Leptothrix cholodnii SP-6: one gene and its partners. Each later gene encodes a partner of the first gene's protein in a complex. Links are inferred from orthologs where the notes say so. Each region holds a gene or a part of one and is shown on either strand. Other genes may lie near its edges.

Region 1 (6,869 bases):
CTTCGACTTGTCGCTGATCGAACGACGTGCGCTCTTCAGGTAGAGATCGGTGCCTTCACGGCGGGCCAGCTTGGCCTTGGGTCCGAGGTAACGTGCCACTGTGGTGTCCTTCTTGATCTGACGCGTGCCTATGAAAGCTCGCGCGAGTCTGGGCCCGATGGGTCGACCAGACGGTGGTCTTGAGTCGAGTTGCGTGAATCACGGCCCGCTGCGTGCGCAAAACTCAAATGGAAAACCGGCGACGCACGCAGGCGCTCGCCGGACAGCCGGGCATTATAAGACGTCAACGCTGCCGCGCTCAGGGCGCGGCAGAACGTTCAGATGCGACGACGCTTCTGCGGACGGCAACCGTTGTGCGGAACCGGCGTCACGTCGGAGATCGACGCAATCCGGATGCCCAACGAAGCCAGTGCGCGAACCGACGACTCACGACCCGGGCCGGGGCCCTTGATCTTGACGTCGAGGTTCTTGATGCCCTGCTCCTGAGCCGCACGACCCGCCACTTCGGCTGCGACCTGGGCTGCAAAGGGAGTCGATTTGCGCGAGCCCTTGAAACCCTGGCCACCACTCGAGGCCCAGGACAACGCATTGCCCTGACGGTCGGTGATCGTGATGATCGTGTTGTTGAAAGACGCATGCACGTGCGCAACACCGTCCGCAATGTTCTTGCGGACCTTCTTGCTGACGCGCCGTGCGGCGTTATTGACGGGTGCTTTTGCCATGACTGGGTTTTCTCCGGGCTGACGCCTAGATTACTTCTTCAGCGCCGCCGCGCCCTTTTTGGGGCCCTTGCGGGTGCGGGAGTTGGTGCGAGTGCGTTGACCACGCACCGGCAGACCGCGGCGATGACGGAAACCGCGATAGCAACCCAGATCCATCAATCGCTTGATGTTGATCGAGATTTCGCGGCGCAGATCGCCCTCGATGGTCAGGCGGCCGACTTCTTCCCGGATCTTCTCCAGGTCGCTGTCATCCAGGTCCTTGACCTTCTTGTTGTAGGCGATGCCACAGGCCTCACAAATTTTCTGAGCCGTCGTACGGCCAACGCCATAGATCGACGTCAGGCCGATTTCGGCGTGTTTGTGGGGCGGAATGTTGATACCAGCAATACGTGCCATGTGCGTCCTCTATACGGTTGCAGCGCGGGGGCTCATCAGCCTTGGCGTTGCTTGTGGCGCGGGTCGGTGCAAATGACACGGACCACACCCTTGCGACGAATGATCTTGCAATTGCGGCAGATCTTCTTGACGGATGCGGAGACTTTCATGGTCTTCTCCTTGATCGGCTTAGCGCTTGTCTTCCGGGACTATGAACAGCTCTCGCTCACTTCGCCCGGAAAACGATGCGAGCACGGGACAGATCGTAGGGCGTTAGCTCTACGGTAACTTTGTCACCCGGCAAGATGCGTATGTAGTGCATGCGCATCTTCCCGGAAATATGGCCGAGCACTACGTGCCCATTCTCCAACTTGACGCGAAATGTCGCGTTGGGCAGGTTTTCAAGGACCTCGCCCTGCATCTGAATGACGTCGTCTTTGGACATCGAACGTGCCTCGCCAGGTCGTTGTCAGCCTGCCTTGAAACTGGCCTTCTTGAGCAACGACTCGTACTGCTGCGACATCACGTAGGACTGGACCTGGGCCCAGAAGTCCATCGTGACCACAACGATGATCAGCAAGGACGTGCCACCAAAATAGAACGGCACGTTGTACTTCAGGACCAGGAATTCGGGCAGCAGACACACCGCAGTGATGTAGACCGCGCCACCGAGCGTCAGACGCGCCAGAATCTTGTCGATGTGGCGTGCAGTCTGGTCGCCTGGTCGAATTCCAGGAATGAATGCGCCACTCTTCTTCAGATTGTCAGCGGTCTCTCTGCTGTTGAACACCAACGCGGTGTAGAAGAAGCAGAAGAAGACGATCATCGCGGCATACAGCAGGACATAGATCGGCTGACCCGGCGACAAGGCCGCAGAAATGTCCTTCAACCAGACCAGGCTCTCACCTGTGGCAAACCAACCAACAACCGTCGCAGGCAGCAGGATGATCGACGAGGCAAAGATCGGCGGAATCACACCCGACATGTTGATCTTCAGCGGCAAGTGCGACGACTGCCCGCCATAGACCTTGTTGCCGACCTGACGCTTGGCGTAGTTGACCAGGATCTTGCGTTGACCGCGCTCGACGAACACGACCACGAAAGTCACGCCGATCACGATGGCAACGATGAACAGTGCCGCGATGATGCTCATCGAACCGGTATTGACCAGGTTCAGCAACCCACCGATCGCACTGGGCAAGCCAGCAGCAATGCCGCCAAAGATCAGGATCGAGATACCGTTGCCGAGTCCACGCTCGGTGATCTGCTCACCCAGCCACATCAGGAACATGGTTCCCGCAGTCAAGCTGACCATCGCGCCGATGCGGAACATCGGGCCCGGATCGATCACCAGACCAGGAGAACCTTCGATCGCCAGTGCGATTCCCAAAGACTGGAAGATCGCCAGACCAAGCGTGCCGTAACGCGTGTACTGCGTGATCTTGCGCCGCCCTGCTTCGCCTTCCTTCTTCAAGGACTCGAGAGCCGGCAGCACATGGGTCATCAACTGCATGATGATCGATGCCGAGATGTACGGCATGATCCCCAACGCAAACACCGTGAAGCGAGACAGCGCACCACCCGAGAACATGTTGAACAGGTTCAGGATGCCGCCCTGCTGACCCTTGAACAGCTCCGCGAGCTGGTCAGGGTTGATCCCCGGGACAGGGATATGAGCCCCGACCCGATAGACCACCAGAGCCAGCAGCAAGAATGTCAGCCTGCGCCGCAGGTCGCCAAACTTGCCGCTCTTGGCCAGTTGAGTTGCGTTGGTTGCCACGAAGATCCGCAGTCAGTGAGAAACGCTCAGGCTGCCAGCGAGCCGCCGGCCGCTTCAATCGCAGCCTTGGCGCCTGCAGTCGCGCCGATGCCCTTGAGGACAACAGCACGCGTCAGTTCGCCGGACTTCACCACCTTCACGACCTTGGCCAGTTCACCAACCAGACCGATCTGCTTCAGGAGAAGCAGGTCGACCTCATCGACAGCCAGAACCTGCAGTTGGCCGAGCGTGATCTCTGCATTGAACTTCAGCAGATGCGATTTGAAGCCACGCTTGGGCAGGCGACGCTGCAGCGGCATCTGACCGCCTTCGAAGCCCACCTTGTGATAGCCACCCGCACGAGACTTCTGACCCTTGTGGCCACGACCTGCGGTCTTGCCCAGGCCGGAGCCGATGCCACGACCCACGCGACGCTTGGCGTGCTTGGATCCCGAGCCTGGCTTGATCGAATTGAGTTCCATATCGTCTTTCCTCGGCAACAGGTGCTCAGAGCACCTTCACCAGGTACGAGATCTTGTTGATCATGCCGCGCACCGCGGGCGTATCTTCCAGCACGGATTCGCTGTTGACCTTGCGCAGGCCCAAGCCGCGAACGGTCGCACGATGCGATTCACGGGTACCGATCGGGCTGCGAACCAGCGCGACCCGGACAGTCTTCTTTTCAGACATGGTGTACTCCCGGCGCTCAGTTGAAGATCTGTTCGATCGTCAGACCACGCTTGGCCGCCACTTGCGAAGCGGTGGTCATGCGCGACAAGGCGTCGAACGTGGCGCGAACCATGTTGTACGGGTTCGACGAGCCGAGGCTCTTGGCCACGATGTCGGTGATACCCAGCACTTCAAAGACAGCGCGCATCGGGCCACCGGCAATGATGCCGGTACCGGCCGGCGCGGGCGCCAGCAGGACCTTTGCCGCGCCATGTTCGCCGGTCGCGTTGTGCGGGACCGTGCCGTTGCGCAGCGGGATCTTGACCAGACCGCGACGAGCAGACTCCATCGCCTTCTGGACCGAGACCGGCACTTCACGTGCCTTGCCCTTGCCCATGCCGACGCGACCATCGCCATCACCGACCACGGTCAGCGTTGCAAAAGCCATGATCCGACCGCCCTTGACCACCTTGGTCACGCGGTTCACCTGGATCATCTTCTCGCGCATCCCATCGTCACGACCTTCGTCAGCGACCTTGGGTTGAAACTTAGCCATTTGGTGTTCCTTCGTTTGCGTCGAGAGGCTTAGAACTGCAGACCGGCTTCGCGGGCAGCTTCAGCCAGGGCTTTCACTCGACCGTGATAGGCGAATCCGGACCGGTCGAAAGCAACCTTCTCGACTCCAGCGGCTTTTGCCCGCTCGGCGATACGCTTGCCAATCAACTGGGCCGCGTCCACGCAAGCACCCTTGCCGGCCACGCCCAACTGGGCACGCACTTCTTTTTCGGCCGTCGAAGCCGAAGCCAGCACCTTGCCGCCGTCGGCAGAGATGACGCTGGCGTAGATATGCAGATTGGTGCGGAAGACGGTCAGGCGCTCGACGCCCTGAAGGGCAATCCGAGCACGCGTCTGACGGGAGCGACGCAGGCGCTGTTCTTTCTTGTTCAACATGGTGCGGCTCCTTACTTCTTCTTGGTCTCTTTGATCGCGACCTTCTCATCCGAATAACGGATGCCCTTGCCCTTGTAGGGCTCGGGTGGGCGGAAGGCACGGACCTCAGCGGCCAATTGACCCACAACCTGGCGATCGGCACCCTTGATCAGGATCTCGGTCTGAGTGGGGCACTCGACCTTGATGCCTTCGGGCATTTCCTTGACCACCGGATGCGAGAAACCAATCTGCAGATTCAGCTTCTGGCCTTGGGCCTGGGCACGATAACCCACGCCGACCAGGCTCAGCTTCTTCTGGAAGCCCTTGCTCACGCCGTTGACCATGTTGGCCACCAGTGCGCGCATGGTTCCCGACATCGCATTCGCTTCAGCCGACTCGTCGAGCGGCGTGAAACTCAGCTTGCCAGCTTCATTCTGGACCTTGACCAGGCGATGAGCCGGGCGCAACAGCGTGCCCAGCGAACCCTTCACGCTGATCAGGTCTTCATTGATCGACACGTCCACACCTTGCGGGACGGCGACCAGCATCTTTCCTACGCGGGACATTTGCGGCCTCCTGCCCTTAAGCGACGTAGCACAGCACCTCGCCACCGATTCCGGCAGCGCGCGCTTTGCGATCGGTCATCACGCCCTGGGGGGTGGTGACGATGGCCACACCCAGACCGTTCATCACGGTCGGGATATCGTGGCGGCCCTTGTAGATCCGAAGACCTGGACGGCTCACCCGCTCGATACGCTCGATCACCGGACGCCCGGCGTAGTACTTCAGCGAAATCTCGAGTTGCGACTTGCCGTCGGTCGTCTTGACCGCAAAGCCGTCGATGTAACCCTCGTCCTTCAGCACCTGCGCGATCGCAGATTTCAGCTTGGAGGACGGCATCGCAACGCTGGTCTTTTCGACCATCTGGGCGTTGCGAATGCGGGTCAGCATGTCGGCGATAGGATCACTCATGCTCATGGAATAACTCCTGTTCGTGCCCTGGGTACTGCTGAATTACCAGCTCGCCTTGACGACACCTGGGATGTCGCCACGGAAGGCCAGTTCACGAATCTTCGTACGGCCCAAGCCGAACTTGCGGAAGGTCCCACGCGGGCGACCCGTGATACCACAGCGCGCACGCAGGCGCGTCGGGTATGCATTTCGCGGCAACTGTTGCAGCGCAAGACGAGCCGCATAGCGCTCTTCTTCCGACTTGCTCTGGTCGTCAATGGTCGCCTTCAGCTCCGCGTACTTCTTGGCGTACTTGGCGACCAGCTTCTCGCGCTTTTCCTCGCGCTGTATGAGAGAGAGTTTTGCCACGTTACACCTCAGTTCTTGAACGGGAAGCGGAAGGCGGTCAACAGCGCCTTGCACTCGTCGTCGGTCTTCGCCGTCGTCGTGATGCTGATGTTCAGACCACGCAGCGCATCGACCTTGTCGTACTCGATTTCCGGAAAGATGATCTGTTCCTTGACACCGATGTTGTAGTTGCCACGACCATCGAAGGAACGACCCGAGATACCACGGAAGTCACGCACTCGCGGCAATGCGATGGTGACGAAGCGATCCAGGAATTCGAACATCCGGACACCACGCAGCGTGACCATGCAGCCGATCGGCACGTCTTCGCGGATCTTGAAACCGGCGATAGCCTTGCGCGACTTGGTGACCACGGGGCGCTGGCCGGCAATCTTGGTCAGATCGCTCACGGCGTGATCCATGACCTTCTTGTCGGAGACAGCTTCCGAGACGCCCATGTTCAGCGTGATCTTCTCGAAGCGCGGCACTTGCATGACCGACTTGTAGCCAAACTTCTCCACGAGCGACGGCACGACCGTCTCAAGATAGAAAGCTTGCAGGCGAGCTTGTTGTTGAGCCATTTCGAATCCCGCCTCAGGCCTTGATCTCTTCGCCACTGGACTTGAAGACGCGCACTTTCTTGCCGTCAGCCAGCAGCTTGATCCCCACACGGTCGGCCTTGCCGGACGCGGGGTTGTAGATCGCCACATTCGATTGATGAATCGGCATGGTCTTGTCGACGATGCCACCGGTCGTGCCCTTGAGCGGGTTCGGACGCACATGCTTCTTGACGACGTTCACGCCATCAACCAGCACATGATCTTCATCCACGCGCACGGCGATCTTGCCGCGCTTACCCTTGTCGCGACCCGTCAACACGATGACTTCGTCGCCTTTGAGAATCTTGTTCATGGCCTGTCCTTTTCGGTCGGCTTAGAGCACTTCCGGCGCCAAAGACACGATCTTCATGAACCGCTCAGTACGCAGTTCGCGGGTGACCGGGCCAAAGATGCGGGTGCCGATGGGCTCGAGCTTGGCATTGAGCAACACTGCCGCATTGCCGTCGAACTTCACGAGCGAGCCGTCCTGACGACGCACGCCCTTGGCGGTACGAA
Region 2 (6,801 bases), 2.8 Mb from region 1 along the record:
ACCGGCCACGGCCGCCTCGCCAAGCGCGCGCTGGTGCCGCTGCTGCCCCCGAAGGACGAGTTCGGCTACACGATCCGCGTGGTCTCCGAGATCACCGAATCGAACGGTTCGTCGTCGATGGCCTCGGTCTGCGGCGGTTGCCTGGCGATGATGGATGCCGGCGTGCCGATGAAGGCGCACGTGGCCGGCATCGCCATGGGCCTGATCAAGGAAGGCAACCGCTTCGCGGTGCTGACCGACATCCTGGGCGATGAAGATCACCTCGGCGACATGGACTTCAAGGTGGCCGGTACCACCGCCGGCGTGACCGCGCTGCAGATGGACATCAAGATCCAGGGCATCACCAAGGAGATCATGCAGGTCGCACTGGCGCAGGCCAAGGAAGCGCGCCTGCACATCCTGGGCAAGATGGTCGAGGCGATGGGCACGGCCAACACCGAGGTGTCGAACTTCGCGCCGCGCCTGTACACGATGAAGATCAACCCCGAGAAGATCCGTGACGTGATCGGCAAGGGCGGTTCGGTGATCCGCGCGCTGACCGAAGAGACCGGCTGCCAGATCGACATCGGCGAAGACGGCACGATCACGATCGCATCGACCGATGCCGACAAGGCCGAACTGGCCAAGAAGCGCATCGCCGACATCACCGCCGAAGCCGAGATCGGCAAGGTCTACGAAGGTCCGGTGGTCAAGATCCTCGACTTCGGTGCGCTGATCAACATCCTGCCCGGCAAGGACGGACTGCTGCACATCAGCCAGATCGCGCACCAGCGCGTCGAGAAGGTCACCGACTTCCTGACCGAAGGCCAGGTCGTCAAGGTCAAGGTGCTCGAGACCGACGAGAAGGGCCGCATCAAGCTGTCGATGAAGGCGCTGATCGAGCGTCCGGAAGGCATGGAGTTCGAAGAGCGTGCGCCGCGCCGTGAAGGCGGTTTCGGTGACCGCGGCGACCGTGGTGATCGCGGCCCGCGCCGTGACCGCGGTGGCGATCGTCCTGAGCGTGGCGAGCGTCCGGCACGTGCCGAACAGCCTGCGACTGAAGAGTCCGGCGCGCCTGCAGCGGGTCAGCCGCAGCAGCAGCAAGGTCAGCAGCAGTAAGAAGATCGGCCCATGAACGCGATCGAGATCTCACGGCCGGGCGCGCCCGATGTGCTGCGTCTGACGCAGCGTGCCGTGCCCGTGGCCGGTGCCGGCGAGGTCTTGATCCGTGTGGCCGCGAGCGGTGTCAACCGGCCCGACGTGCTGCAGCGCAAGGGCGCCTATCCGCCCCCGGCGGGTGCGTCGGATCTGCCCGGCCTCGAGCTTGCCGGTGTCATCGAATCCGGTGACGCGCAGGCGCTGCAGGCGGCCGGCCTGGCCATCGGGCAGCGGGTCTGCGCGCTCGTGACGGGCGGCGGCTACGCCCAGTACTGCGTCGCGCCGGTCGGGCAATGCCTGCCGGTGCCGGCCGGTTTCGACGACGTGCAGGCGGCCGCGCTGCCGGAGACGTTCTTCACCGTCTGGTCGAACGTCTTCGAGCGCGCGCGCCTGCAGTCGGGCGAGACCTTGCTGGTGCAAGGTGGCACCAGTGGCATCGGCGTGACGGCCATCCAGCTGGCCAAGGCGCGTGGCGCCACGGTCATCGCCACGGCGGGCAGCGACGACAAGTGCCAGGCTTGCCTGGCGCTGGGTGCCGATCACGCGATCAACTATCGCAGTCAGGACTTCGCCGCCGAGGCCCTGCGCCTGACGGACGGCCGCGGCGTCGACGTGATCCTCGACATGGTGGCGGGCGACTACGTGGCGCGCGAGGTCAGCTGCCTGGCCGAAGACGGTCGGCTGGTCATCATCGCGGTGCAGGGGGGCGTCAAGGCGTCGTTCGACGCCGGCCTGGTGTTGCGCCGACGCCTGACGATCACGGGCTCGACCCTGCGGGCGCGGCCTGTCGCATTCAAGGCGGCGATCGCTGCGGCACTGCGTGCGCAGGTCTGGCCTCTGCTGGAGTCCCGGCAGGTCCGGCCGGTGATCCATGCCGTGCTGCCGGCGGCGCAGGCGGCCGATGCGCACGCCCTGATGGAATCGAACCAGCACATCGGCAAGATCGTGCTGCAGTGGTGAGCCGCAACGGCCGCAGCAAAAAACACAATCTGAGGAACTTCGATGGACACGAATCGCAAACTGGTGGTGGGCAACTGGAAGATGCATGGCAGCCACGTTGCCAATGCCGAGTTGCTGCAAGGCGTGCTGGCCGCTCGGCCCTTTGGCTGCGACGTGGCGGTGTGTGCGCCGTTCCCCTATCTGTCCGAGGTGGCGGTGACGCTGGCCGGCAGCCCTCTTCTGTGGGGTGCGCAGGATTGTTCGGCCCACGAGCAGGGCGCCTACACCGGCGAGGTGTCGGCTGCGATGCTGGCCGAGTTTGGCTGCCGCTATGTCATCGTCGGCCACTCGGAGCGGCGCGCCTATCACGCCGAATCCGACCAGCTGGTGGCCGACAAGGCCAAGGCCGCGCTGGCCCGAGGCATCACGCCGATCGTCTGCGTCGGCGAGACGCTGGCGCAGCGTGAGGCCGGTGAAACGGCAACGGTGGTCAAGCGCCAGCTCTCGGTCGTGATCCACGCCCTGACGCACTGCATCGGCGAAATCGTGGTTGCCTACGAGCCGGTCTGGGCGATCGGCACCGGTCGCACGGCCACCCCGGAACAGGCTCAGGAAGTGCATGCCCTGCTGCGCGCCCAGCTGGCTGCCGCAACGCCGCACGCCGCGCAGATGAAATTGCTCTATGGCGGCAGCGTCAAGCCTGACAACGCCGACTCGCTGTTCGCTCAGCCCGACATCGACGGTGGCCTGATCGGTGGCGCGGCGCTCAAGGCGGCCGACTTCGTCGCCATCGTGCGCGCAGCCGGCTGAACCTCAATCGAATCGTTTTCTGGAGACGCTCTCCCATGCAAGTGTTGATGAATCTGATGCTGCTGACGCAGTTGGTGTCCGCGATCGCGATGATCGGGCTGGTGCTGGTCCAGCACGGCAAGGGCGCCGACATGGGCGCATCCTTCGGAGGTGGTGCCTCCGGCAGCCTGTTCGGTGCCACCGGCAGCGCCAACTTCCTGTCGCGTTCGACCGCCATCTGCGCTGCCGTGTTCTTCACCTGCACCCTGGCGCTGGCCTATTTCAGCAACGCGCGCGGCACGAATGTCGGCGGCAGCGTGCTGGATCAGGCGGTGCCGGCCTTGGCGGCCAGTGCGCCTGCGGCATCGGGCGCCGAGTTGATTCCGGGTGCGGCACCGGTTGCGGCGCCTGCCGTGGTGGCTCCCGCCGTGCCGGCATCTGCGGCTGCTTCGAACTGACGTGGCGGCATTGCAGCATTCAATAGAAAACCTTGCGCAACACCTTGAGACAAACCCTGGTACGCGCTAGAATTCATGGCTGTGCTGATAAGCAATTCCTCACGCGAATCAGTGCCTTGAGTTTGATTTGACAAGACAATCTGAGGCAGGCTTTCAGAGTGGGTTGTCAGATTGCAGACATGCCGACGTGGTGAAATTGGTAGACACGCTATCTTGAGGGGGTAGTGGCGAAAGCTGTGCGAGTTCGAGTCTCGCCGTCGGCACCAAAGATTTGAATTGATTGGACCCAAGGGTTGGTCGCTCATCCGGCGACTGGCCCAGCGCCCTGACGAAGACGTGCAAGAGGCTCTGGCCTCTGCGATCCAGCAGGGAACGAAGTGGGCGCGCTGAGTGTGTGGCCGTTGCAACCATGTTGCCGGTCATGACGGCGCGCTTTATTTTTTGTCGGATGGTTCCCGCTGTTCCGGGAATGAGACTGTGAAGGCCTGAAGCCATGAACCTGGAAAACTACCTACCTGTCATCCTGTTCATCCTGGTGGGTGTCGGGGTTGGCGTGGCACCCCAGGTGCTGGGTTTTCTGCTTGGTCCGCGTCGTCCGTATGCGGCCAAGAACTCTCCCTACGAGTGCGGTTTCGAGGCCTTCGAGGACGCGCGCATGAAGTTCGATGTGCGCTACTACCTGGTTGCCATCCTCTTCATCTTGTTCGATCTCGAGATCGCCTTCCTCTTTCCGTGGGCGGTGTCTCTGCGCGAGATCGGTGCAACCGGCTTCTGGGCCATGATGATCTTCCTGGGCATCCTCGTGGTGGGATTCGTCTATGAATGGAAGAAGGGCGCCCTCGACTGGGAATGACGCAAGCCATCACAAGGACACACCATGGGCATTGAAGGCGTTCTCAAGGAAGGTTTCGTCACGACCAGTGTCGATACCTTGATCAACTGGTCCAAGACCGGCTCGCTCTGGCCGATGACCTTCGGTCTGGCGTGCTGTGCGGTCGAGATGATGCATGCGGGCGCATCACGCTACGACATCGATCGTTTCGGCATGCTGTTCCGCCCCAGTCCGCGGCAGAGCGATCTGATGATCGTGGCCGGCACGTTATGCAACAAGATGGCGCCGGCGTTGCGCAAGGTCTATGACCAGATGGCCGAGCCGCGCTGGGTGCTGAGCATGGGCTCGTGTGCCAATGGCGGTGGTTATTACCACTACAGCTATTCGGTCGTGCGGGGTTGCGACCGCGTGGTGCCGGTCGACGTCTACGTGCCGGGCTGTCCGCCCACGGCCGAGGCGCTGCTCTACGGCATCCTGCAGTTGCAGGCCAAGATCCGCCGCGAAAACACCATCGCGCGCTGAGCAGAGGCTTTCGATGACTCAAAAACTGGACACCCTGCAGGCTGCGATCGAGCGTGTGATCGGCGATCGCATCGTGCATCTCGTGCGCGATCGTGGCGAGCTCACCTTGACCGTCAAGGCAACTGACTACGCTGCCATCGGCAAGACGCTGCGTGATCATCCGGACCTCGGATTCGAGCAGCTGATCGACATCTGCGGCGTCGACTACAGCGGCTACAAGGACGGTGGTTACGAGGGCCTGCGTTATGCGGCGGTCTCGCACCTGCTGTCGGTGCAGCACAACTGGCGCCTGCGCCTGAAGGTGTTCGCGCCCGACGACGACTTCCCGCTGGTCGCTTCGCTCACGCCGATCTGGAGCGGTGCCAACTGGTTCGAGCGCGAAGCCTTCGACATGTACGGGATCGTCTTCGACGGTCACACCGACCTGCGTCGCATCCTGACCGACTATGGCTTCATCGGGCATCCGATGCGCAAGGACTTCCCGGTCACCGGTCATGTCGAGATGCGCTACGACCCCGAGCAGAAGCGCGTGATCTACCAGCCGGTCTCGATCGAGCCGCGCGAGATCACGCCGCGCATCATCCGCGAAGACAACTACGGCGGCCTGCACTAAGCGCCAACGAGCACAGTCATGGCAGAAATCAAGAACTACACGCTGAACTTCGGTCCCCAGCACCCGGCCGCGCACGGTGTGCTGCGCCTGGTGCTCGAACTGGACGGCGAAGTCATCCAGCGTGCCGACCCACACATCGGCCTGCTGCACCGCGGCACCGAGAAGCTGGCCGAGAGCAAGACCTTCATCCAGTCCTTGCCCTACATGGACCGTCTCGACTACGTGTCGATGATGTGCAACGAGCACGCCTACTGCCTGGCGATCGAAAAGCTCATGGGCATCCAGGTGCCCGAGCGGGCGCAGTACATCCGCGTCATGTTCAGCGAGATCACGCGTCTGCTGAACCATCTGCTGTGGCTGGGCTGTCACGGCATGGACTGCGGTGCGATGAACATGCTCATCTACTGCTTCCGGGAGCGTGAAGACCTGTTCGACATGTACGAGGCGGTGTCGGGTGCACGCATGCACGCGGCCTATTTCCGTCCGGGCGGTGTCTATCGCGACCTGCCGGACGTGATGCCGCAGTACAAGGTCAGCAAGATCCGCAACGCCAAGGCGATGGCGCGTCTCAACGAGAACCGCCAGGGCTCGCTGCTCGATTTCATCGACGATTTCACCAAGCGCTTCCCGACGCTGGTCGACGAATACGAAACGCTGCTGACCGATAACCGCATCTGGAAGCAGCGCACCGTGGGCATCGGCGTGCTGACGCCCGAGCGGGCGCTCAACCTTGGCCTGACCGGCGCGATGATCCGCGGCTCCGGCATCGCCTGGGACCTGCGCAAGACGCAGCCCTACGACGTCTACGACCGCATGGACTTCGACATCCCGGTTGGCGTCAACGGCGACACCTACGACCGCTACCTGGTGCGTGTCGAGGAGATGCGCCAGTCGAACCGCATCATCGAGCAGTGCTCGGCTTGGCTGCGTGCCAATCCGGGCCCGGTGATCACCGACAACCACAAGGTCGCTCCGCCGTCGCGCGTCGAGATGAAGACCTCGATGGAAGAGCTGATCCACCACTTCAAGCTGTTCACCGAAGGTTTCCACGTGCCCGAAGGCGAGGCCTATGCGGCCGTCGAGCACCCGAAGGGCGAGTTCGGCATCTACGCCATCAGCGATGGCGCGAACAAGCCGTACCGCCTGAAGATCCGCGCTCCCGGCTTCGCGCATCTGGCCGCACTCGACGAGATGTCGCGTGGCCACATGATTGCCGACGCCGTGGCCATCATCGGCACGATGGACATCGTGTTCGGCGAAATCGATCGATGAGCACCGCCATGTCGAATGCATCCTTCCCGGCGCAAACCGCGCCGTTCTCGGCCGCCACGCTGGAGCGCTTCGCTCGCGAAGTGGCCAAGTACCCGGCCGATCAGAAGCAGTCGGCCGTGATGGCCTGCCTGTCGATCGCGCAGCAGGTCAACGGCTGGGTCTCTGCTGAAGCCGAGAAGCAGATCGCCGACTACCTCGGCATGCCCGCGATCGCGGTGCACGAGGTGACGACCTTCTAC
Region 3 (7,213 bases), 3.6 Mb from region 1 along the record:
TGATCGATGCCAACGTGCTCGACATCCTCGACTTCGGCCGCCAGCAGGCCTTCGGCGCCCACGATGTCGACGGCGACCTGAAGCAGGTCGAGCTGCATTACGACAGCGGCCTGCTCGGCAAGCTGACGAGCCTCGTCACCACCACCCACCACTTCGCCTATGACGTGCGGCTGGCCGCCGAACTGGGCCTGCAGGTGCTCGAGAACACCACGCCAGCGCAAACCGGCGGCTTGCTCGGCACGCTCGGCGGCCTGCTGTGCAGCAACGAGTCGACGCTGACCATCACCGCAGCCGACGGCGGCACGCTGAGCAACCCGCTGATCAACGAGTTCCTGGCCAGCGTGCACCTCGAGAACAGCGGCGGCCTGCTCGGCGATGCGGTCAACGCCAAGCTGCTGTCGGCCACCACGCTGACGGCCACCGACAGCGCCGGCGCCACCGCGCAGGCGAATGTCGGCAGCCTGCTGACGGTCGACGTGCTGGCCGCCGAGGCGCAGACCACGGTCACGACCGACAGCACGAGCGGCGGCCATGCCCTGGACGGCAGCACGGGCAGCGACCGGCTCTACGGCCTCGATGGCGACGACACCCTCGCCGGCGGCGCCGGCGCCGACCTGCTGCGCGGCGGCAGCGGCGACGACGTGCTGGCCGGCGGCCTGGGCGCCGATGTGCTCCGGTGGCACCTGGCGGACGCCGGCAGCGCCGCCAGCCCGGCACGGGACCGCATCGCGGACTTCGACGTCGGCACACCCGCCAACGGCGGCGACCTGCTCGACCTGCGCGACCTGCTGCTCGGCGAGCAGCACTTCGGCAACGACGTCGGCAACCTGGCGGACTTCCTCGACTTCAAGCTCGACAGCAGCGGCCAGTCGACCCTCCTCGAGGTGCGATCGCAGGGCGCGACCGGGCCGGTCGATCAGGTGATCGAGTTCACCGGCGTCGACCTGATTGGCGCTGCCGGCGGCGATCAGCAGCAGGTGATCCAGCACCTGCTACAAAGCGGCAAGCTGATCACCGACTGAGGCCCGCAAACGACAACGCCCCGCTCGGCGGGGCGTTGTTCAGGGCGCGGACGGGATCGGCACCGCCGTGGCTCAGCTGCGGTAGTCGGCGTTGATGGTGACGTAGTCGTGCGACAGGTCGCAGGTCCAGACCGTGGCGCGGCGGTTGCCGCGGTGCAGGTCCACCCGCACGGTGATCTCGGCCTGCTTCATCACGCGCGAGCCGTCTTCCTCGCGGTAGTCGGGGTGGCGGCCACCGTTGCGCGCCACGTGCACGTCGTCGAGGAACAGGTCGATCAGGTTCTGGTCCAGGTCGTCGATGCCGGCGTAACCGACCGCGGCCAGGATGCGGCCCAGGTTCGGGTCGCTGGCGAAGAACGCGGTCTTGACCAGCGGCGAATGCGCGATCGCGTAGGCCACCTGGCGGCACTCTTCCTTGTGGCGGCCGCCCTCGACGCGGATGGTGATGAACTTGGTCGCACCCTCGCCGTCGCGCACGATCGCCTGCGCGAGCTGCTGCGACACCGCGATCACCGCGGAGCGCAATGCCGCGCCTTCGGGCGATTCGAGCTGCGTGATCGGCGCGTGGCCGGCCTGGTGGGTGGCGATCAGCAGGAAGCTGTCGTTGGTCGACGTGTCGCCGTCGATCGTGATGCGGTTGAAGCTGCGGTCGGCGGCTTCGCGCACCAGTTCCTGCAGCAGGCGCGGCTCGATCACCGCGTCGGTGGCGACGAAGCCGAGCATGGTCGCCATGTTGGGCCGGATCATGCCGGCGCCCTTGCTGATGCCGGTCACGGTGACGGTCTTGCCGCCGATCTGCACCTGGCGCGACGCGGCCTTGGGCAGCGTGTCGGTGGTCATGATGGCTTCGGCGGCCTGCGCCCAGTGGTCCTCGCGGGCGTCGGCGATCGCGGCGGGCAGGCCGGCCTGGATGCGGTCGGCGGGCAGCGTCTCCATGATCACGCCGGTCGAGAACGGCAGCACTTCCTCGGGCGCGAGGTTGAGCTGCTGCGCCAGCGCGACGCAGACCGAGCGCGCGCGCACCAGGCCGTCTTCGCCGGTGCCGGCGTTGGCGTTGCCGGTGTTGATGACGATGGCGCGCTTGGCCGGGCCGGCGGCGAGGTGCTCGCGGCAGATCTGCACCGGCGCGGCGCAGAAGCGGTTGGTGGTGAACACCCCCGCCACGCTGGAGCCGGGCACCAGCGTGACCACGGTCAGGTCGCGGCGATTCGCCTTGCGCACGCCGGCCATCGTGATGCCGAGCTTGACGCCGGCCACCGGGTGCAGTTCTTCAGGCAGGGGAGCGCGCAGGTTCACGGGCATGGCAGACCTCGTCGGGAGATGGTGGAACGTGGGGAGGGCAAGTCAGGCGCGGCTCGGGCCGGCTCAAGCCAGCTTGCCGTGGCACTGCTTGTATTTCTTGCCGCTGCCGCAAGGGCACGGGTCGTTGCGGCCGACACGCAGGCCCTGCTGCAGCGGCAGGCCTTCGGCCGCCGATGCCGCCGCCGCATCCTGCGAGACGCTGCCGTCCTCGTTCGGGTGCGTGTAGGTCACGTTGCTGATCTGCTCGGCACGCACCTCGATCGCCTCGGCGGCCTGGGCGGCCTCTTCGCGGCTCTGGATGCGCACGGTCATCAGCACCCGCGTGACGTCGAGCTTGACGCGGTCGAGCAGCTGGCTGAAGAGCTCGAAGGCCTCGCGCTTGTATTCCTGCTTCGGGTTCTTCTGCGCGTAGCCGCGCAGGTGGATGCCCTGGCGCAGGTAGTCGAGCGCGGCCAGGTGCTCGCGCCAGTGGGTGTCGATCGACTGCAGCAGGATCATGCGTTCGAAGCTGGCGAACTGCTCGCGGCCGACCTGCGCCAGCTTGGCGTCGAAGGCATCGTTGGCGGCGGTGACCACGCGCTCGACGACGTCCTCGTCGGACATCGCGTCGCTCTTGTCGACCACCGCCCGCAGCGGCACGTCGAGCTGCCATTCGTCGCGCAGCGTCGATTCGAGCGTGGCGAGTTCCCACTGTTCCTCGACGCTCTCGGCCGGCACGTAGGTGCGCACGACGTCGGTCATCGCGCCGCGGCGCAGGTGGGCGATCTGGGCGTCGACGTCGGTCTGCTCGAGGATCTCGTTGCGCTGCGAGTAGATGACCTTGCGCTGGTCGTTGCTGACATCGTCGTATTCGAGCAGCTGCTTGCGCACGTCGAAGTTGCGCGCCTCGACCTTGCGCTGCGCGCTCTCGATGCTGCGCGTGACGATGCCGGCCTCGATCGCCTCGCCGTCGGGCATCTTCAGGCGCTCCATGATCGCCTTGACGCGGTCGCCGGCGAAGATGCGCATCAGCGAATCCTCCAGCGACAGGTAGAAGCGCGAGCTGCCCGGGTCGCCCTGGCGGCCGGCGCGGCCGCGCAGCTGGTTGTCGATGCGGCGGCTCTCGTGGCGTTCGGTGGCGATGATGCGCAGGCCGCCCAGCGCCACGACCTGCTCGTGCAGGCCCTGCCACTCGTCCTTGAGCGTCTGGATGCGCGCGGCCTTGTCGACCTCGGGCACCGACGCGTCGGCCTCCAGCAGCTGCACCTGCTTCTCGACGTTGCCGCCCAGCACGATGTCGGTGCCGCGGCCGGCCATGTTGGTGGCGATCGTCACCATCTTCGGCCGTCCGGCCTGGGCGATGATCTCGGCCTCGCGGGCATGCTGCTTGGCGTTGAGCACCTGGTGCGGCAGCCCGGCCTTGTTCAGCAGCTCGGAAACGCGCTCGGAGTTCTCGATCGAGGTCGTGCCCACCAGCACCGGCTGGCCACGCTCGTAGCACTCGCGGATGTCGGCGGTGACGGCGTCGTACTTCTCGCGGTCGGTCTTGTAGACCAGGTCGAGTTCGTCGCGGCGGATGGTCGGGCGGTTGGGCGGGATCACCACGGTCTCGAGGCCGTAGATCTCCTGGAACTCGTAGGCCTCGGTGTCGGCCGTGCCGGTCATGCCGCCGAGCTTGGCGTACATGCGGAAGTAGTTCTGGAAGGTGATCGAGGCCAGCGTCTGGTTCTCGGCCTGGATGTTCACGCCTTCCTTGGCCTCGACCGCCTGGTGCAGGCCGTCGCTCCAGCGCCGCCCGCTCATCAGCCGGCCGGTGAACTCGTCGACGATGATGACCTCGCCGTTCTGCACCACGTAATGCTGGTCGCGGTGGAACAGGTGGTGCGCGCGCAGCGAGGCGTACAGGTGGTGCACCAGCGTGATGTTGGCGGCATCGTAGAGCGACGCGCCTTCGGCCAGCAGGCCGGCCTGCGCCAGCAGCGACTCGGCCTTCTCGTGGCCGTCCTCGGTCAGGAAGACCTGGTGGGTCTTCTCGTCGGCGGTGAAGTCGCCGGCCTGGATCACGCCCTCGCCGGTACGCGGATCGGCTTCGCCGATCTGCTTGGCGAGTTGCGGAATGACAGCGTTGATGCGCAGGTAGAGGTCGGTCTGGTCCTCGGCCTGGCCGCTGATGATGAGCGGCGTGCGGGCCTCGTCGATCAGGATCGAGTCGACCTCGTCGACGATGGCGTAGTTGAGCGGGCGCTGCACCCGGTCGACCACCTCGTAGACCATGTTGTCGCGCAGGTAATCGAAGCCGTATTCGTTGTTGGTGCCGTAAGTGATGTCAGCGGCGTAGGCGGCCTGCTTTTCCTCGCGGCTCATGTTGGGCAGGTTGATGCCCACCGTCATGCCGAGGAAGTTGTAGAGCCGGGCCATCCACTCGGCGTCGCGGCGGGCCAGGTAGTCGTTGACGGTGACCACGTGCACGCCCTTGCCGGTCAGCGCATTCAGATAAACCGGCAGCGTCGCCATCAGCGTCTTGCCTTCGCCGGTGCGCATCTCGGCGATCTTGCCGTTGTGCAGGGTCATGCCGCCGATCAGCTGGACGTCGAAGTGGCGCATCTTGAGGGCGCGCTTGCCACCTTCGCGCACCACCGCGTAGGCCTCGGGCAGCAGGTCGTCGAGCGTGGTGCCGGCGGCGATGCGCTGGCGGAACTCGGCGGTCTTGCCGCGCAACTCGTCGTCGCCGAGGGTCTCGAACTGCACTTCGAGCGCGTTGATGCGCTCCACCACCCGCCGGTATTGCTTGAGCAGACGCTCATTGCGGCTGCCGAAAATCGAGGTCAAGAGCTTGGGCAACATGGACGGGACACACGTCAAGGCCCTGGCACGGGACAGTCCCGCCAGGGCCGGTTATGAGCAGGGGTGAAAGCGCGACCCCGATGGCGCACGTCGGCGGCCGATCAGGACCACACCCGAATGTTTGGCGTCAAACGCTCGCGTGAACGGGCCATCCGAGACGGCGACCCAGGCACTTCCACAGGACAAATCAGTTTATCACCGGGTCTTGCGCTTGCCGGAGCGGCGCTCGGGCGACGCTTCTGCGGTCTGTTCCTTCAGGGACAGGTCCTCGCCACGCGCCAGGAAGCGCGCCGGATTCTGCTGCACGCCGTTGAGCAGCACCTCGAAATGCAGGTGCGCCCCGGTCGAGCGCCCGGTGTTGCCGACATTGGCGATCAACTGGCCACGCCGCACCACTTCACCGGGGCGGACATGGAACTTCGATGTGTGGGCATAACGGGTGACCAGGCCATTGCCGTGGTCGATCTCGACGGCCTGGCCATAAGCGCCCTGGGATTCGGCATTGAGCACGACGCCACCTGCCGCAGCGTGGATCGGCGTTCCCTGCGGGGCCGGAAAATCAAGACCGGTGTGCAGCGCGGCATGCCGCGTGAACGGATCGAGGCGGAAGCCGAAGCCCGAACCGATCGGGCCGCGGACCGGCGGCGCGCTGGGCACCATCATCATCTCGAGCCGGCGCTCGAGCAGTCGCGATTCGGTCAGGGTGAACACGTCGCCGCTGCGCGCGGCCTGAAGCTCGAGCGCGTCGACCACCGAGTTGAGCTGCACCATCGAGGGCGACGACACCGGCACATAGGGCCCGCCACGACCACCTTCGACCGTGGCGGCTTCGCCGCCCCCCAGGGGCTTCTCGCCGAGCGTCTCCACAACCCGCAGCTCCTCGGGCTTGATGCCCGCCAGGCCGGCAACACGCTCGCCCATCGCCTCGAGCTTGACGACCTTGGCCTGCATTTCGCCGACCTTCTGCGCCATCGCGTCGAGGTTCTCGCGCAGGAACCGGTCACGCTGCTCGGTTTCATCACGCACCACCAGCCCCGTCAGGTGACTGACCACCGGCCAGCCTTCGCGGGCGGCCTTGAGGAAGATGAAGTGGTAGATGGTGCCCGACATCATCATCATCGCCAGGACGAACGTCGCCACGATCACGCCCAACTGCAGGGGGCCGACATGGAAAGAGCGCGTACGCGCGAGCCCGCCATGGGTGATCAAAATATCCATCGTCACTACACTCCTGATATGAAAGCGGATCGCCGTGCACTTGTTCCGGATGCATTGCCGCTCAGGCAAGCGCTGGACCACTGTCAGCCGCTGCTGCATCTGCAGCAGAAACTGGCCGACGCCCATGCACGCATGAACGTGATCCGTCCGTTGATCCCTTCTGGATTGTTGGCGTCAGTCAGACCCGGCCCGACCGACGACAACGGCTGGGTGTTGCTGGTGAGCAGCCCGGCCGTCGCGTCCAAGCTGCGCCAGCTTCTACCTCGACTCGATGCCGCGTTGCGGCAGAACGGTTGGCAGACTAGCCCAATCAGAATCCGCGTTCAATCCACGATTCCGGGTTGATTGTTGTACGTCGCCCACCCGAGTGACGGACATGCACGGCTCGCGGCAGCCGTGAAAGCAGCGTGTCAGGCGCGCGCGGCACGCAGCGTGCGGGCGAAATCCTGCAAGGCGGCAATGCCGCTGTTCTCGGCGCGGTGGCACCAGGCCTGCAGATCGGCGACCAGCTGTTCAGCCGAAACGTTGGTACGTGTCCACAGCTGACGCAGCTCTTCGCGCATCGTCACCAGCTGGGACAGGTCGGCGCTCTGCCCGCAGGCACTGGCGACCTGCGCCTTGACGGCCGCAGGAATCTTCTCTGCATCACGGTGCAGCCAGCGCTTGGCCAGGCGCATGTTCGACCAGCCTTCGGTGTTCTGCTTGCCCTGCGCGCGCAGGCGATCGAGCTCGTCGGCACACGCCTGCTTGAGGCCGCCGGCGTACTTCGCCATCACTTCGTAGCGGTTGGCGATCAGCGCCTCGAGCGTCTGGTTGTCGGCCACGGCCTTGACCACGCCCAGCTTGAG

Evidence for each region.
Region 2: secY (region 1) and secG share a complex: the UniProt entries of both Escherichia coli proteins name them as parts of the sec protein translocase complex. The link is inferred for Leptothrix cholodnii SP-6 from one-to-one orthologs.
Region 3: the proteins of secY (region 1) and secA are in contact, whole or in part, in a crystal structure (PDB 3DIN), measured with the Thermotoga maritima proteins. The link is inferred for Leptothrix cholodnii SP-6 from one-to-one orthologs. Residues at the interface, in WP_004081795.1 of Thermotoga maritima: Glu108, Gly109, Glu110, Glu111, Ala236, Glu237, Arg238, Arg239, Ile240, Thr241, Ile242, Gln243, Tyr244, Ala245, Arg246, Arg247, Val248, Thr249, Gly250, Arg251, Arg252, Val253, Tyr254, Gly256, Ala257, Ser258, Thr259, Tyr260, Leu261, Pro262; in WP_004082002.1 of Thermotoga maritima: Glu261, Ala262, Arg263, Lys300, Ala301, Arg302, Thr303, Ile304, Ile305, Leu323, Tyr324, Asp325, Pro326, Val329, Ser330, Tyr333, Ile336, Lys340, Phe345, Val349, Glu363, Phe364, Tyr374, Ser375, Gly376, Gly377, Glu393, Ile395, Thr482, Ser483.

Annotation. Positions count from the first base shown.
Region 1 is NC_010524.1:4,409,690-4,416,558, forward strand. What follows is about bases 723-3,706. They hold secY (preprotein translocase subunit SecY), read right to left. Parts: upstream 2,878-3,706; coding sequence 1,567-2,877; downstream 723-1,566. Other genes in these bases: rpsM (30S ribosomal protein S13), read right to left, coding at 753-1,118; rpmJ (50S ribosomal protein L36), read right to left, coding at 1,154-1,267; infA (translation initiation factor IF-1), read right to left, coding at 1,324-1,542; rplO (50S ribosomal protein L15), read right to left, coding at 2,904-3,338; rpmD (50S ribosomal protein L30), read right to left, coding at 3,364-3,546. In the rest of the region: rpsD (30S ribosomal protein S4), read right to left, coding at 1-99; rpsK (30S ribosomal protein S11), read right to left, coding at 318-722; more of rpsE, read right to left, coding at 3,707-4,081; rplR (50S ribosomal protein L18), read right to left, coding at 4,111-4,476; rplF (50S ribosomal protein L6), read right to left, coding at 4,488-5,021; rpsH (30S ribosomal protein S8), read right to left, coding at 5,038-5,433; rpsN (30S ribosomal protein S14), read right to left, coding at 5,470-5,775; rplE (50S ribosomal protein L5), read right to left, coding at 5,784-6,335; rplX (50S ribosomal protein L24), read right to left, coding at 6,349-6,666; rplN (50S ribosomal protein L14), read right to left, coding at 6,688-6,869. UniProt on the Escherichia coli protein: The central subunit of the protein translocation channel SecYEG. Consists of two halves formed by TMs 1-5 and 6-10.
Region 2 is NC_010524.1:1,583,008-1,589,808, forward strand. The notes cover bases 1,707-4,622. They hold secG (preprotein translocase subunit SecG), read left to right. Parts: upstream 1,707-2,921; coding sequence 2,922-3,323; downstream 3,324-4,622. Other genes in these bases: LCHO_RS07470 (NAD(P)H-quinone oxidoreductase), read left to right, coding at 1,707-2,097; tpiA (triose-phosphate isomerase), read left to right, coding at 2,140-2,886; LCHO_RS07490 (NADH-quinone oxidoreductase subunit A), read left to right, coding at 3,817-4,176; LCHO_RS07495 (NuoB/complex I 20 kDa subunit family protein), read left to right, coding at 4,201-4,622. Outside these bases: pnp (polyribonucleotide nucleotidyltransferase), read left to right, coding at 1-1,098; more of LCHO_RS07470, read left to right, coding at 1,111-1,706; more of LCHO_RS07495, read left to right, coding at 4,623-4,677; LCHO_RS07500 (NADH-quinone oxidoreductase subunit C), read left to right, coding at 4,691-5,290; LCHO_RS07505 (NADH-quinone oxidoreductase subunit D), read left to right, coding at 5,309-6,562; NADH-quinone oxidoreductase subunit NuoE, read left to right, coding at 6,571-6,801. UniProt on the Escherichia coli protein: Subunit of the protein translocation channel SecYEG. Overexpression of some hybrid proteins has been thought to jam the protein secretion apparatus resulting in cell death; while this may be true it also results in FtsH-mediated degradation of SecY.
Region 3 is NC_010524.1:790,093-797,305, reverse strand. The notes cover bases 2,188-5,515. They hold secA (preprotein translocase subunit SecA), read right to left. Parts: upstream 5,148-5,515; coding sequence 2,388-5,147; downstream 2,188-2,387. Other genes in these bases: LCHO_RS03725 (M23 family metallopeptidase), read right to left, coding at 5,343-5,515; argJ (bifunctional glutamate N-acetyltransferase/amino-acid acetyltransferase ArgJ), read right to left, coding at 2,188-2,324. In the rest of the region: LCHO_RS03740 (VCBS domain-containing protein), read left to right, coding at 1-1,022; more of argJ, read right to left, coding at 1,095-2,187; more of LCHO_RS03725, read right to left, coding at 5,516-6,365; LCHO_RS22610 (hypothetical protein), read left to right, coding at 6,498-6,710; LCHO_RS03720 (DesA family fatty acid desaturase), read right to left, coding at 6,776-7,213. UniProt on the Escherichia coli protein: Required for protein export, interacts with the SecYEG preprotein conducting channel.